2 regions of the Ruegeria sp. P10 genome follow, and region 2 is predicted to be linked to the other one. Evidence: riboswitches for the same ligand, from Rfam matches in the RefSeq annotation. Region 2 holds a riboswitch; the other holds the start of a gene.
The links. A riboswitch is a leader RNA that binds a small molecule or an ion and turns the genes downstream of it on or off. The one in region 2 is predicted to bind cobalamin.
Positions count from the first base shown of each region.

Region 1 (7,305 bases), on a different contig from region 2:
CGAGCGTTTTAATCAACGCGTCGCGTTCGGCGTGGGCCGAAGGGGCCGGATCGAAACTGCCCGTCACCTCGGGCACGCGCCCAAAGATGTGCAGCCCGTCGCCAAACTGGCTTTCCTTGATGTCACAGACAAAGCGGTCGATGCGGGTGATGGCCTCGGCGGTGCAGGTAGCCTGATCGAGGCCGAGATCGCTTTCCAGCCCTATCGCCTGCGCCTCATCACGGATATCTTCCTGCAAGCGGTCGCGGCGTTTGGGGTCAAGCCCGTCGGCGTTCGAAAACTCATCCAGCAGCGATTCAAGCCGCACCATCCGATCCGGCGTGCCACTTTCCTTCATCGGGGGCGGGATGTGGCCCAGTGTGACGGCTCCGATCCGGCGCTTGGCTTGCGCGGCCTCGCCCGGGTCGTTCACGATGAACGGGTAGATTACAGGCAGATCGCCGATCAGCGCCTCGGGCCAGCAATCAGCAGACAAGGCGACCGATTTTCCGGGCAACCATTCCAGCGTTCCATGCGCGCCGATATGGATCAGCGCATCGGCACCCAACCCTTTGCGCAGCCACAGATAGAAGGCGACATAACCGTGGCGTGGGGTGCGCAAGAGGTCATGATAGTCGTCATCCCGCAGCTCGGGCGTGCCGCGTTCGGGTTGCAGCGCGACCAGCGCCTTGCCGCGCCGAAGCGCGGTGAAATGGAAGGCCCCATCGGCACAGGCCGGATCATCTTCGGGCGCGCCCCAAACGGTGTGCAGATCAGCGCGCAGGGTCTCGGGCAATTCCGCAAGCGCATCCTGATAATCCCCAAGCGACCACGAAATCCGTGCGTCCAGAAGAGTGTCGGCAATCGGCTCGCCAGTCGCGATGTCATAGCCTTCTTCGTCAAGATCGGACAGCATCGCCTGGGCCGAGGCCAGCGCGTCGAGGCCAACCGCATGGGCCATCTGCCAGTCTTTGCCGGGATAGGTGGACAGGACCAACGCAGGAATCTGATCTGCCTTGGGTTTGTCGTTCAGTGCAAGCCAGCCCGATACACGGTCGATGATCGCTTCGATCCGGTCCGGTTCGGGACGGTGTGCAAAGCGCGCGTATTCCAGATGCGGATCGCGTTTTCCGGGTTCCTTGAAAGACGCAACTCCTGCTGAGATCCGTCCATCCACCTCGGGCAGTACCACATGCATGGCAAGATCGGCCGGGGACAAACCGCGTTCCGCCTCGGCCCAGGCTTTGCGGCGCGAGGTGGCGAGAGCGACCTGAAACACCGGCACGCCTGCAGCGTCCAGAGGCGACGTTCCCGACGCGCCTTTTCCCGAAAACGAAGTGGCGTTGACAATGGCAGATGGGTTCAGCGCAACAACCTGTTCCCGCAACCATTCGGCGGCTACAGGCGCCTTGAGAGACGGGGCAAACAGGCCCACCGCCGCGTATCCACGGGCGCGCAGGCTGCGGATCAGGGCTGCGATCGGGGCGGTGTCTGCCGAGGTCAGGTAAGCGCGGTAAAAGGTGACGAGGATTCGTTTGGTCGTGCCTTCGAATGCGGTTTCCACCGGGATTACGCCGCGATCCGGACACCACACGCCACATTCGGGCAAGGTCTTGGCGCCCATCACCGGACCGGCATAAAGCCCCGCCGCCAAAGCCATCTGCGCCAGCGCGGCCTGCGCCGCGACCTCGCCGCCGGTATCGCACAGATGCGCCAGACGCCGCAGGGTCGAGACCGGCAGGGTGGAATAGTCATCCAGCCGCGTGTCCTCGCGCCCGTCGGCGGGCAGCACCGCCAGTGCGATGCCCTTGGCCTGCGCCAGCGCCAGAACCTGCTGCAACCCATAAGCCCAGTAGGGCACCCCGCCGATCAGACGGATCAGAATGCCCTTGGCGCCTTGAAGCGTCTGTTCGACATAGGTATCGACCGACAGCGGGTGTTTCAGAGCCGTCAAATTCGCCAGCCGCAGGGTCGGCATTCGCCCTTCCGGTCCGCCACCACGATGCCAGCCCGCCGCGAAAGCGCCTAGGTCGCTGTCCGAAAAGGACAGCACCACCAGGTCCGCCGGGCTCTGGCCCAGATCGGTTGGGGTCTCGGTTTCCTCGAGCCCGTGGCTTTCGCGAAAGACGACGTGCATGGCTTACTCGGCGGCCTCACGCACACCCACGAGGATTTCGCGGATTTCCGCCTCTTTGATATCGTCATGCTCGGCGATGACGACCAGACGCGAACGGCGTTCTTCACCGGGTTCCCACGGGCGGTCATACTGGTGACGCACGCGGGCACCCACTGCCTGGACCAGCAGGCGCATGGGTTTGCCCTGAACGGCGGCATACCCTTTGACGCGCAGGATGTTCAGTTCATTGGCCAGGCGTTCGATATTGGCGACCAGTTGGGCCGGATCGGTCTGCTCGGGCAGCTCGACGATGATGCTTTCGAAATCGTCATGCTCGTGATCGTGATGGCCGTCGTGATGCGAGGGTCGGGCGTCCATGTCATCCTCGGCGGCGGCTTCCAGACCCAGCACAACGCGCACGTCCACGGCACCTTCGGCCACTTCGACGACGGGCAGGGGGCGCGGCGCCTCGGCGGCGATGATCTCGCGCGCTTTGGCCACGCCTTCGGGGCCGGCGAGGTCGGGCTTGGTCAGCAGGATGATGTCAGCGCACGAGATCTGATCCTCGAACACCTCGGACAGGGGCGTTTCGTGGTCGATCGAGTCATCGGCCATGCGCTGCGCATCCACTGCTTCGACATTGGGCGCGAAGCGGCCTGCGGCCACGGCCTCGGCATCGGCCAGGGCGATCACGCCGTCGACGGTGATCTTCGAGCGGATGTCAGGCCAGTCGAATGCCTTGAGCAGCGGTTTCGGCAGGGCCAGACCGCTGGTTTCGATCAGGATGTGATCCGGGCGTGGCTCCAACGCCATCAGGGCCTCGATGGTGGGAATGAAATCATCTGCCACGGTGCAACAGATGCAGCCATTGGCCAGTTCCACGATGTTTTCCGCCGGGCAATCAGGAATGGCGCAGGATTTCAGGATGTCGCCATCGACGCCTACATCGCCGAACTCGTTGACCACGACAGCAAGGCGCTTGCCCTGTGGGTTCTGCATCAGGTGACGCACCAAAGTGGTCTTACCCGATCCCAGAAAGCCGGTGATCACTGTGACGGGGAGTTTTTCGAGGTTCGACATGTCAGGCTCCAATGGGGGGAATGCGCGAGGCACAGTTCTTGCGAAAATGTTCGGGGCGTTCGCGCCATTTCACCAAACCATCTTCGGTGGCCAGATACTTGGTCGCGCCGTCGACGATGACGTCGACATGATCTGTTTCGTTCAGGTTTTCATACACGAAGGTCCAGCGGCCCGGCCCGCGCAACACGATCGAACAGCCTTGATCACAGTTTGACAGGCATTCAACGGCTTTCAGGGTGACACCGTCGGGCAGGTCCGCCTGTTCCAGAGCCTTGTGTAACAAAGCGCCCGGGCGTTGCGTGTCATCTTCCACAGGCAGGCCGCGACGGCAGGTGGTACAGACCAGCAACTCGACTGGTGCGGTATCGGTCATGTCTCTCATCCCCCCAAATCCTCTTCGCGGGGGACGGGGTTTCATGCGGGCCACGAATGGTCATGGACCCGACACCGGAACACCCCGCCCGGTTTCAACTTCGGTTGTTGGCAGGTCTCCCGGCTTGCGGATGCCAGAGGCGGGCCTCTGTCGGATGTCCCGCCTTCCCGGCTTTCGGGCCAGTGGCATTGGGCATCCTCTCCGTTCACGGTCGCGGGGGCGGCTGCGTTTGGCGGCAAGACCGTTGACGCATTCCCTTTTCATCGGCTGTCACCGACACCAACGAAAGGGACATGCGGCACCGCTGGCCTGCTTGTCAAGCGAGTCGCGCGCAACAATGATGCAGAGGCATGGAAAGCGACCTGTGGGCGTCGATGGGCGGCATGGCGTGCCGGGACCCAGCCTGAGATGGGCCGGGCGACGAACAGTATGTTAGCAAGGGGCGTAGACTATGGTGAACGGGTGCCTTGACTGAACCTGTCCCGATGATGGGAAAAGACCACCGAACACCGCAGATCCTCTTGCGCTAATAGATGACGTTGATCATGAGCAGGGAGACGACCAGAAACAGCGCCGTCATTATTCCGCCGGAGCGGACGAAATCCATCACCTTGTATCCGGCCGGACCCATGATCAACGCGTTTACCTGATGGGTTGGGATGATGAAGCTGTTCGAGGTCGATATGGCGACCGTCAGGGCAAAGACGGCCGGGTTTCCACCCGCCGCCACCGCAATCGATACTGCCAGAGGCACCAGCAGGACCGTGGCCCCCACGTTGGACATGACCAAAGAAAAGGCCGTCGCCAGAATGGCGATGCCGGTTTGCAACGACCAGAGCGGCCAGCCGTCCAGAATTATCATGATCTGCTGGGCGATCCACGCGGCCGTGCCTGTGTTCTGCACGGCTTGTCCCAAAGGTATGAGGCAGGCGAGCAGGAATACGGTGTTCCATCCGACCGCGCGGTACGCCTCGTCCACGCTGAGCACACGGGTCAGCATCATGCCCACCGCGCCGGTAAGAAGACAGAGTGAAAGCCGGACGTCCGTGAACAGGATCAACGACAGCGAAATGGCGAAGAATGCCAGGGCCCAGCCGACTTTTTGCGGCCTCAGCTCGTCCTGAGGAAAGTCTGTCGTCACAACGACGAAATCCGGATCTCGTTTGATCCGCATCAGGTTGTCCCATCTGGTATGGGCCACAAGCATGTCGCCCGCCTGAAACTTTTCGAGCCCGATCTGAGTGGATTCGTGATCCTCGGTCTCGACATGGCTCAGCGTCTCTTCGCCGCGGTGAATGGCCAGCAGCGACATCCCGTAGGTCTTGCGAAACAAAAGCTCGCGGGGGCATTTGCCGATCAGCTTGCTGTCAGGCGTGATGACCACCTCGGCCACGCCTGCATTGGTTGGGGCGAACTCTTCGACGAAAATGTCCAAGTCCGGAAGAACGGTCAGCCCGTATTTCTCGGCGAACTTCTCGACCTCCCAACGGCGGCCGACGATGGCCAGCCGACACGGCGCTGCAATTTCCGCTGTCAAAACCTGAACCATCGAGGTTTTGCCGCGATAGAAGGTTGAAATGATGTACAGGTGGTTTTCGTGGTTGATGTCGGCCAGAATCTCGCCGACCAGGGGGCTGTCCTCGGGCACCACGACTTCGAACACATCAGCTTTGAGGCCATAGACCCTTTGCAGGTATTCCTGTGTCCCTTGTCCGGTACCCGTATTGTCAGGTCCTTCAGCCTCCGGCAAAACCCAGCGTCCCAACAGCAGAAAGTAACCAATTCCCGTCAGGATCAGAACCGCACCGATCGGCGTGACCGAGAACAGGCCGAAGGGCTCCATTTTTTGAGAGGCCGGCAGACTGTCATTTGCCGTCAGGATCAGATCGTTCAGCAGGATAAGAGGAGACGACCCGACCATCGTCATTGTGCCGCCCAAAATGGCGCAGAATCCCATTGGCATGAGCAGGCGCGACAGCGGTATGCCTGACCGTGTGGAAATTCGGCTGACAACCGGCAGAAACAGAGCAGCGGCGCCTACATTCTGCATGAACGAGGATATGACGCCAACGGTGCCGGAAATGATTGGTACAACCCTGCCTTCGGATTTGCCGCCGTATTTGAGTATGACGGCAGCCACCTTGTTCATGATCCCCGTCTTGTCCAGACCGGCCCCGACGATCATAACCGCAATGATCGAGATGACGGCATTGGATGCGAAGCCGTCGAACAGAAGGGTGACATCCGCCAAATTTTCCAGCCCGGGCGCGTAGCTGAGCAAGCCTATGAGAACCAGAACCAATATGGCGGAAAGGTCGATCCTTATGATCTCGGAAACGAACAGAAAAACGGTGAAAGCCAGAAGGGTGCAAACGACCCCCATCTCGAAGGTAAAGGCAATATGTTCCACAATACGTCCAGAACTTTTTCTTTGTTAGATTCCTAGTTCATCCCTCCCGACTTGTCATGAAGTTTCGTTTTTCGGCGATGTTGAGACATAATGTTGCTCAATGGTTGCTGTGGGAGCAATGCTTTCGGGAACCCCGTTTGACGAACACGTCAGAAAGAAGGATTGACCAAATTGCATGAAGAAACCAGCACGTTTCGTACCGGCGCGATGCCGTTCCAACAAGGTCGAAGCAGCACAGGTAATGGCAAGTCAATTCCAGCCACGAACAACAGACAATCCGACAGCTTTGTTTGCAGTACCATTCTGCCGCCGCCTGAACCGGGCAAAGGGCCGGCTTGGCCGTCCCTGATCGCAAACTGCCCACAAGAATGGTTTACACCTAAACGGGCCGGACAAATAATTCAGGTCACCAATTCTGATCATTTCGAGGTGAAGATGCCAAGGAAGTACGGCGGGGTGTTGCCTGAACGCAAGCTGGCGGCATATGCCCAGAATGCTCGCAGTCGGATGGAACAGAACAAGATCGCAACACGAAAAATCCAATAGTTGGTTGGATGAAAAATCCAATAGTTGGTTGGATATTGAACCTCGAGGAGGGAAAAAGTATCTCAAGTCGTTGGAGGTAGTGGAGGCGAGTACCGGAATCGAACCGGTGTACACGGATTTGCAATCCGCTGCGTCACCACTCCGCCAACTCGCCTTTTCAAGTAAAATCAGATACTTGCCGTGGTGTGCGTGGGGTTTTAGCAGCTTTCCAAAGGGGCGTCCAGAGGATTGCGCGCAATTTTGTCGACGAGATTGAAATTTGCCGAAGCCCGCAACCGCAAACGCACGGGCGCAGGGGGGTTGCGTCAACAGGGCCGTTGCTGGGCGTTTCAGGATGTGGCAAAAGCCGGGTAACTTTGGGAATGACTCGAGAGATCCTATGACAGATTTCGCTGCCCGGCGCCGCACTATGGTTGATACGCAAATCCGGCCTTCGGATGTTACAAAGTTCCCGATCATTGAGGCGATGTTGAACGTCCCGCGCGAAAACTTCGTGCCTGACGCACAGCGTGAGGCCGCCTATGCCGACAGTGTGATCGATCTGGGCAACGGGCGCTGTATGCTCGAGCCGAGAACGCTTGCTAAAATGCTGGATGCGCTCAACATTTCGAACGACGAGATGATTCTCGATATCGGTCCGGCGACGGGGTATTCCACTGCGGTTGCCGCGCGTATGGCGCAGTTGGTTGTTGGTGTGGAAAGCGACGACTCGCTGGCGTCCGAGGCGCAAAGCCTATTGGCTGAGGCCGATGTGGACAATGCCATTATCCACGTCGGTCCTTTGGAGCAGGGTGCGGCTGA
Region 1 is NZ_JBQERJ010000004.1:52,591-59,895, forward strand. It holds gene cobN (cobaltochelatase subunit CobN) at 1-2,116, opposite strand, end outside; gene cobW (cobalamin biosynthesis protein CobW) at 2,120-3,175, opposite strand; gene ACR0FB_RS08150 (DUF1636 family protein) at 3,177-3,548, opposite strand; cobalamin riboswitch at 3,641-3,847, opposite strand; gene ACR0FB_RS08155 (SLC13 family permease) at 4,075-5,931, opposite strand; gene ACR0FB_RS08160 (hypothetical protein) at 6,121-6,504, shown strand; tRNA gene ACR0FB_RS08165 (tRNA-Cys) at 6,585-6,658, opposite strand; gene ACR0FB_RS08170 (protein-L-isoaspartate O-methyltransferase family protein) at 6,884-7,305, shown strand, end outside.
Region 1: it holds a riboswitch for cobalamin, as region 2 does, so the genes downstream of both, ACR0FB_RS08150 (DUF1636 family protein) here and ACR0FB_RS16500 (aromatic ring-hydroxylating oxygenase subunit alpha) in region 2, are expected to answer to the same signal.

Region 2 (7,305 bases):
AACTTGCGCGCATCGCTCAGTACGTTGGTGAACAGGCCCGCAGGCCCAATGGCCTTGAGCCGCATGCCGGGTTGAAGATTGTCCAGCATCCAGCGCGTGCCGATACTGTCGGGTTGCGCTTTGGCGGTGATGGTGATCGACCGCGGCCGCGATGGCGACGATGAGATCGTGTAGGTGCGATACACGACTCCCCCGGGCTGGCCAAGCGCCGGAATCTCGAGCGTCAGGAACTGACCGGGGTGATAGGCGAACTGCGCCCCAGAGGGGGCCCGGAACGAAAAGCTGGCGGTGTTCGGCATCTCGGGCACGACCGAGACACATTCCAGCATCTCTCCATCCTGCCAAACGGCTGATGAAAGCGTGTCCAGATCTTTCATCAGACTTACTCCGCCGCCATGTAGTCAGGGGTCAGGCGGGCCGACACTGTGCTGCAATACCAATCCACGAATTGCAGTACGCCGGATTCCTGAATGGCTGAATACGGGCCGGGCACATAGGCCGGGCTGTTGATGCCCTGCTGGTTGTCCTCGACCACCTGACGGTCTTCGTCATTTGTGGCGACCCAGACTTCGGTCAGGCGTTTCACATCGTAGTCAACGCCTTCAACCGCATCCTTGTTGACCAGCCATTTGGTCGTGACCTCGGTCTCTGTCGGGCTGATCGGCGTAACACGGAAAACAATCGAGTGATCGGCAAGAAAGTGGTTCCACGTAGTCGGATAGTGGAACTTCAAAAGCGATCCCGCATCCGCAAAGGGCGACCGGCCCAACCAGCGGCGCACGGCGGATTTCCCGTCCATCGTATAGCTCTCGGCGCCTTCTTTCAGCGGCATGCGCGCCAGACGGAATTGGCCGTCCTCGTGCAGATAGAACTGCGATGGCATACCCGCTGACTGGCACCTGTCGAAATGGGCTTGCATATAGGCTGGGGTTTCACCGCCTTCGATCCCCGTCACGCCCGGATCATCAGGGAAGGTCCGGCACAGCGCAGGGTGGTTGCCGCCGCAGTGATAGCACTCGCGATTGTTTTCCCAGACCAGTTTCCAGTTGCCGTTCTCGATGATCGAGCTTTCGAATGCGACCTTGGCATTCGCAAGATCATGCGGCTCAAGATACGGGCGCGCGATATTGGCAAACGTGTCAAAATCCGGGGCGACATCCGCCAGACAGATATAGACCAACCCGGCAAGCTCGCGGCAATGAACCGTCTTCAAACCATGCTGTCTGGGATCAAACTCTGGCCCCATGTCGCGGGCCCACAGCAAAGAGCCGTCAAGCTCGTAGGTCCATTGGTGATACGGGCAAACCAGCTTCGGCGCGTTGCCTTTTGCCGCCTTGCATATGATCGAGCCGCGATGGCGGCAGGTGTTGTGAAACGCCCGGATCTGGTTGTCGGCGCCGCGCACGATGATCACGCGATAGGCACCCACGTTGTACGTTACATAGTCGCCGGCTTTCACCAGTTCACAGGCCGGAATGGCAAAGAGCCATTCGCGATAGTGGATGGTTTCCAGGTCGGTCTGAAAGATCTCGGGGTCGGTGTAAAAGGCCCGTTCCAGAGCATAGCCCGGGATTCGACGCGCCAACAGGTTTTGGACATTGTTCACTTCTGGCTCTCCTGCCGCGCCCCGCGGCATTGCTTGGGCAGATGACAGGGAGGAACCGTCCGGAGGCGCGCGAGGACCACGTCCGAAACCCGTGCCCCCACCGCCACCCGCGGTTTGACATATCTGCAAGGCTGGTTTCCGGACTTGAAAGGGGCTTGCACCCGGTTGCGACACCTTCCCGGGATCCTCGTCCCAGTGGTTGATTGTCGAACCTGACCTTCCTTACCGTTGCGGGGGCAGCGCCGGAATTCCACCGGCTTCCCAATTCTCCGCGGTCTGAGAATCAAACAGCGGCACCTCACGATGGCAGCCTACTTTCTACCTGCTTGGGCGCTGAAATGCTTGCGACATTTCCGGTTTCAAAACAGACATGGAAATTTTCCGGCTGAGTGGACGGCGCCGGGATCACGGTCCTTGGCACAGGGGCATGGCAAGCCCGCCAGCACGGCGTTCTGCAGGGGCCAGTGGGCTTTGCGATGGATGCGGCCACGTCTGACATCCGGGCCGTCAAATTGTCCCCCAGCCGTGACAGCGAAGGCCCGGCTGCTCTGCTCAGAAACGAAACGCTGCACGTCGCCTGAGCATGGCTGGAAAAGAGAGAGTCAGGCCAAGTGAAGGAGGTTTGCAGCAAACCCTTTTGGGTGAAGTTGATCCGTTTGGGATAGTGCTGGCTTGCCATGAGGCAGGTGAAGAAGGCGAATATCCGTCATGCGAGAGTTGTCAGTCCATCCTGTCAACGGACGGTAGAAAACCTCATTTTGTCCATAAAAAATTGTCTTTTTCGGGAAAAACCATTACGTTTTCCGAAAATGGTGGAAAACACCGGAGGCAGTAAGAGAGCAGATGCCAAAACCGAAAACAGGTGTTTTGCGGACAACAGTTCCTTCGCGCCTCATGGGAAAACGGGATGGTCTGTTTTTCCTCTGGGGGCAGATAGAACGCGCGCGCTTGAAGGTCGAGGGCGGCGAACGCGCCGAGGGCGCAGCCTCGGACGGGCCAAGGGCAAACACGGCCGGTGAGGTCAAGGGATCGACGACAGCATTGGTGGACGAGTTTATTTTCTACTGACTTTTGTGATGAAACCGGGCCTGACGGCCCTATTTCTTCTCGAAGAACAGGATGACTTCACCCAGACGGACGCCATAGCGTGAGACATACGCGCGGTTCAGCAGACGGTCGTCATCCAGCAGCCACATCCAGTCGTCGAATTTGACACGCATGGTCCCGTCCTTGATCGGCAGGTCGATCTTGTATTTCCAGTTGAACGTATCCCCGCGTTCAATCCCGCTGGCGGTGCCCAGCACGCCAGGCGCCGTACCGGTCCACGTATCCTCTCCGGTTTTGGTCAATGTCCAGATGCGTTGTTCCGTCGCGCCATCGTCGTAGACGAAGTCTTCGACCAGGGTCAGGGTTTCGCCGTCCCATGTTCCGTCGATATCAACCGTGAATCTGCGGGGGATATTTCCCAGAACATCCTGAAACTGACCGTAGGCCACTGTTTTACCCTCAAAAAACTCTTCCAGGTTCAACTGCCGGTCCGACAGAAACGTTTTTGGTACCTTCGGTTTGCTGGAGCAGGCCGCCAGAAGTGTAAGGCTTGCGATGGCGACGCAGGCGATGAAAGAGCGAAAGGTGATCATTGCAACGGCTTCCCTTCCGAAGTCGCGTCATACCCGTTTGACCCACTTGGATGCATCGGTTTCGATCTGGGGCTTGGACGCATTGTGGCGATCAGTTCCGCGACCTTGACGCCAAACTTGCGCATCTCGGACCGATTCATGATGACGCCGGTTTCTGTCAGGTACATCCAATCGGTGACATCCAGTGTGTGTCCACCAGCGTCATCTGGCAGAATGATACGATAGGTCAGTTTCACCGTGGACCCCGAGATAATGCCCCGACCTTCGCCCACGATATCATCCGCCATTGCCGTGAATGTGTTGCCAGTTCCCAGCGTCAGGTACCATTTGCGGGTCATCTGTTTTCCGTTGGAATAGGTGAAGTACTCGGTCAGCGTGCCCGAGTTGCCTTGCCATTCGCCGGACATGCGCGCGACAAAGCTGTTCGACATTTTGCCGTTGGGGCCATAGATCAGGCCTTCGGACAAGATCTCTCCGTTCAGGTGCTTTTTCAGGGAAAAATCTGGCCCGGTGCCACTGTAATCGGACGGCGATTGCGCGCGAAAGCTCAGCAGCCTTGCACGGATGAAGACAGCGGTCAGAAGGACCAGAAGGATGATGGTGAAAGCGTTCATTTGCTTGTGACCTCGGTGGGCAGGGTCAACACCATCCCGAACGCTCCGACTTTCAGGATGCAGGGCAGCACCGCATAGGCAAGATTGAGTGTATCCAGTGCCTGTGCTGAATTGGTTTGACCGGGGGTGAAACCGCTGCGTTCCAGCAGCGGCAGAGTGAAAAAGGCAGCCAGGGCGAGGCCCAGTTTGCCAGCGAAGGACCAGATGCCAAACGCGGCTGATGCGTTCAGCCCGGCCCGGGTAAGCACGATCGAGAACATGGCCGGCAACACGACCATATCCGCGCCCAGCGCCGCGCCCGAGGCGAGACAGATCATTGCAAAACCCGCAAGGTTTCCTGAACTCAGTGTGGCAGCGCCGATAAAGCCGGCGATCGAGAGCGGCATGGCAATAATCAGAGTCTGTTTCGGGCCAATTTTGTTACTGAGCTTTGCCCAGAGCGGAACGCTCGCGCCTGCGCTCAGGAAGAACAGGATCAACAAAGGACCCGCCTTGCCCGGCAGTTGCAGCCGGTCTTCCACAAAAAACAGAAACAGGGTGGAGGTTATGGCAACCGGGAGGCTGTTGACCAAAGCCAGCGCAAGAAGGCGCAAGCCACCGGCCTGACCCAGACCCGCAAAGGACAGGCCTGATCCGGTGATCGGTCTGCGTCGCCAGATCGGGATCGTCAGTGTCAGGGTCACAACGGACAGCAGCCCCAGGAACGCGCCGAATGCGGGGTAGCCTTGGGAGTGTGCCCCGAAAGCAACCAACAGGGCCGGAGCGCTGGCTGCGATGACCACCCCGGTCAACTGCCCGCCTTCACGATAGGCGGCCAGTGTCATCAGCTCTTTCGGATCGGTTCGCTTCGCCAGAGTTGCGCTGCGACCATAAAGAAGGATGGTTCCCAGGCTGTACGCCGAGAACAGCAAGATCAGGATCGCGACCAGTTCCGGCACGCTGGCACCCTGCGGCAGATTGAAAAGCAGGGGAAACCCGATCGCCAGCCCCAAAGCCGCCATCGCGGCAAATGCAAGCTGGCCGCCGGGCCATCGGTCGATTGCCCAACCGATCAGCGGATCCTGCACCAGATCCACCAAACGGATCACCAGCAGCACCGTACCAATGACCCCAAGGCCAATACCCAGGTTCACGGCTGCAAAGCGCGGCAAGTGGATATAAAGCGGGATACCCGCCGCAGCGAGCATCAGCGCATAGAGACTGACCCGGGGATAGAGCATCACCGCCCCTGTAGCCTGCGCGTGAAGGACGCGGACCGCGTGTTGTCTCCCAGAAATACAGACATGAAACTGCGCTTGATGCCCGGATGCGCCATGGTGCACGTCTTTTGCCCGTTCAACCAGAAACTGACCTTGTCGGGACCATCAGAAACCGCCAGATAGCTGTCCCCTTTTGCCACGGCTTTGAAACACCGGTTCAGTTGGTCGCGAACCGGTGCTGAACGGCCAATGCGGTCCATCTCGTCAAGCGTCGAATTGACCAGCGCTTTCTTCTTGATGTTCTTGCGATAAGTCAGTTGCAGGGCGATATCTTCGCTCCAACTGAACGGCGCACCTTTGGGCGTATAGAGTTTGGCGTCATAGATCGGCAAACCCAGATACCGGAACGTCGCGGTTCCGCGCAGTTGGGCACCGTTCAGTTCTTCCGTGACCGGCGATGCGATCAGCCCATTGGGGATCAGCAAGGAAAGTGCAAGAAACGCTGTGCGCCATATCGCCTTATTCTGCGGCAACAGATAGGGCCGGGTCTTTCCCAAGAATGCCATTATCAGCTCCGATGGTTTGCGGGGCACCATTTATTCGAGCAACGACATGCATCGCGCTGGCTATCCCGTCTTCGTGAAATCCGTGCCGGTTGTAAGCACCGGCAAACCAGGTTCGGTTCTGTCCCTGCATCTCGCGGATTTGCCCTTGCGCCTTCAGCGCGGCCTTGTCGAAGACCGGATGGGCAAATTCGACTTTGTCATAGATCTTTTCCGCGGGAATTTCTGATGAAGCGTTCAGCGTTACAAACAGCGGGTCACTGTCCGGAATGTTCTGAAGCCGGTTCATCCAGTAGGTTACCCCCACGTCTCCGGCTTGCGAACGATAGGTCCAGCTTGACCAGCAGGCGCGCCGCTTTGGCATCTGACCTGGGTCACAATGCAATATGGCCATATTGGGCTGGTAGCGGATTGCGCCCAATGCAGCGGCTTCCGCGGGGGTCGCGCCATCACCTAAAATGGCAAGCGACTGGTCCGAATGGGTGGCCAGGATGATTTCATCGAACTGATCCACGGCGCCCTGGCTGTGGATGGTGATGCCCATCTCGTCACGGGATATATTCTGAACGGGGCTGGCCAGACGTATTTCTGCCCCCCGCGCACGAAGGGCTGCGTCGATCCGGCGGACATACTCTATGCTGCCGCCTTTGACCGTGTACCATTGATGCTGGTTTGCGCGACCACTTGCCAGCAAAGCGTGATTGCGGAAAAACTGTACCAAAGAGCGTGCGGGGAACTGATCCACGAACTCGACCGGCGTGGACCAGATGGCACCGCACATCGGCATCAGATAATTGTGCCGGAACCAGTGACCCAGCCGCAGCTGGTCCACCAATTCGCCAATCGTGGTGTCATCGTCCTTGGCGGCTCCGGGGGCTTCTTTGCCAAACCGCAGAATATCAGCGATCATCTTATAGTAAGCCGGACGCGCCAGATTGCGCTTTTGAGCGGTCAGTGTGCGCAGATTGTTCAACCCGTATTCAATGCGGCCATTGTCGATTGTCGCGCCAAAGCTCATCTCGCTTTCGATCACGGGCACGCCGAGCTCATCAAACAGCCGGGTCAGGTAGGGATATGTCGCATAGTTGAAGACGATAAAGCCCGTATCGACCGGTTGATCCCCGTTCTTTCCGGCCATCACCGTGCGGGCATGGCCACCAAGCCGAGGCTCGGCTTCATAGACTGTCACGTCGTTGTTTTTTGAAAGATAGTAAGCGGCGGAAAGACCCGAAATGCCTGCACCTACAATCGCGATTTTCTTCCGTACACCCCGGGGTTCGTCGAACATTCCAGCCTCTTTATGTGACAGTTTACAAGAAGATACGCAGGGTAGGCACAAGTGGATCAATCCGATTAGAAGTTTTTAACAGATGCACTACCTTGTGGCGTCTGGTTTGAGCTTCCGTGACCTGCGCCACCGTTTTGATCCGAAGCGGGCGCAAGGCCGTATTATCGTGAAACACAACTGAATCGGCCCACACATGAGCAGCTTTGACGGCAAAACCATTTGGATCATCGGCGCTAGCGAAGGGCTGGGTCGCGCTTTGGCGCATGCGCTTGGCCAACAGGGTGCTTCCCTGATCCTGTCTGCGCGCAATCTTGAGAGGTTGTCCGAACTGTGTTCTGAACTGTCGGATGCGCGCGCGATTCGGTGCGATGTGACCCATTTAGACTCTGTTCGTT
Region 2 is NZ_JBQERJ010000010.1:42,586-49,890, forward strand. It holds gene ACR0FB_RS16495 (FAD-binding oxidoreductase) at 1-377, opposite strand, end outside; gene ACR0FB_RS16500 (aromatic ring-hydroxylating oxygenase subunit alpha) at 383-1,636, opposite strand; cobalamin riboswitch at 1,719-1,922, opposite strand; partial or broken gene ACR0FB_RS16505 (IS5/IS1182 family transposase) at 1,996-2,148, shown strand; gene ACR0FB_RS16510 (hypothetical protein) at 2,450-2,674, shown strand; gene ACR0FB_RS16515 (DUF3833 family protein) at 2,704-3,246, opposite strand; gene ACR0FB_RS16520 (DUF3833 domain-containing protein) at 3,243-3,860, opposite strand; gene ACR0FB_RS16525 (MFS transporter) at 3,857-5,080, opposite strand; gene ACR0FB_RS16530 (chalcone isomerase family protein) at 5,080-5,625, opposite strand; gene ACR0FB_RS16535 (NAD(P)/FAD-dependent oxidoreductase) at 5,579-6,910, opposite strand; gene ACR0FB_RS16540 (SDR family NAD(P)-dependent oxidoreductase) at 7,104-7,305, shown strand, end outside.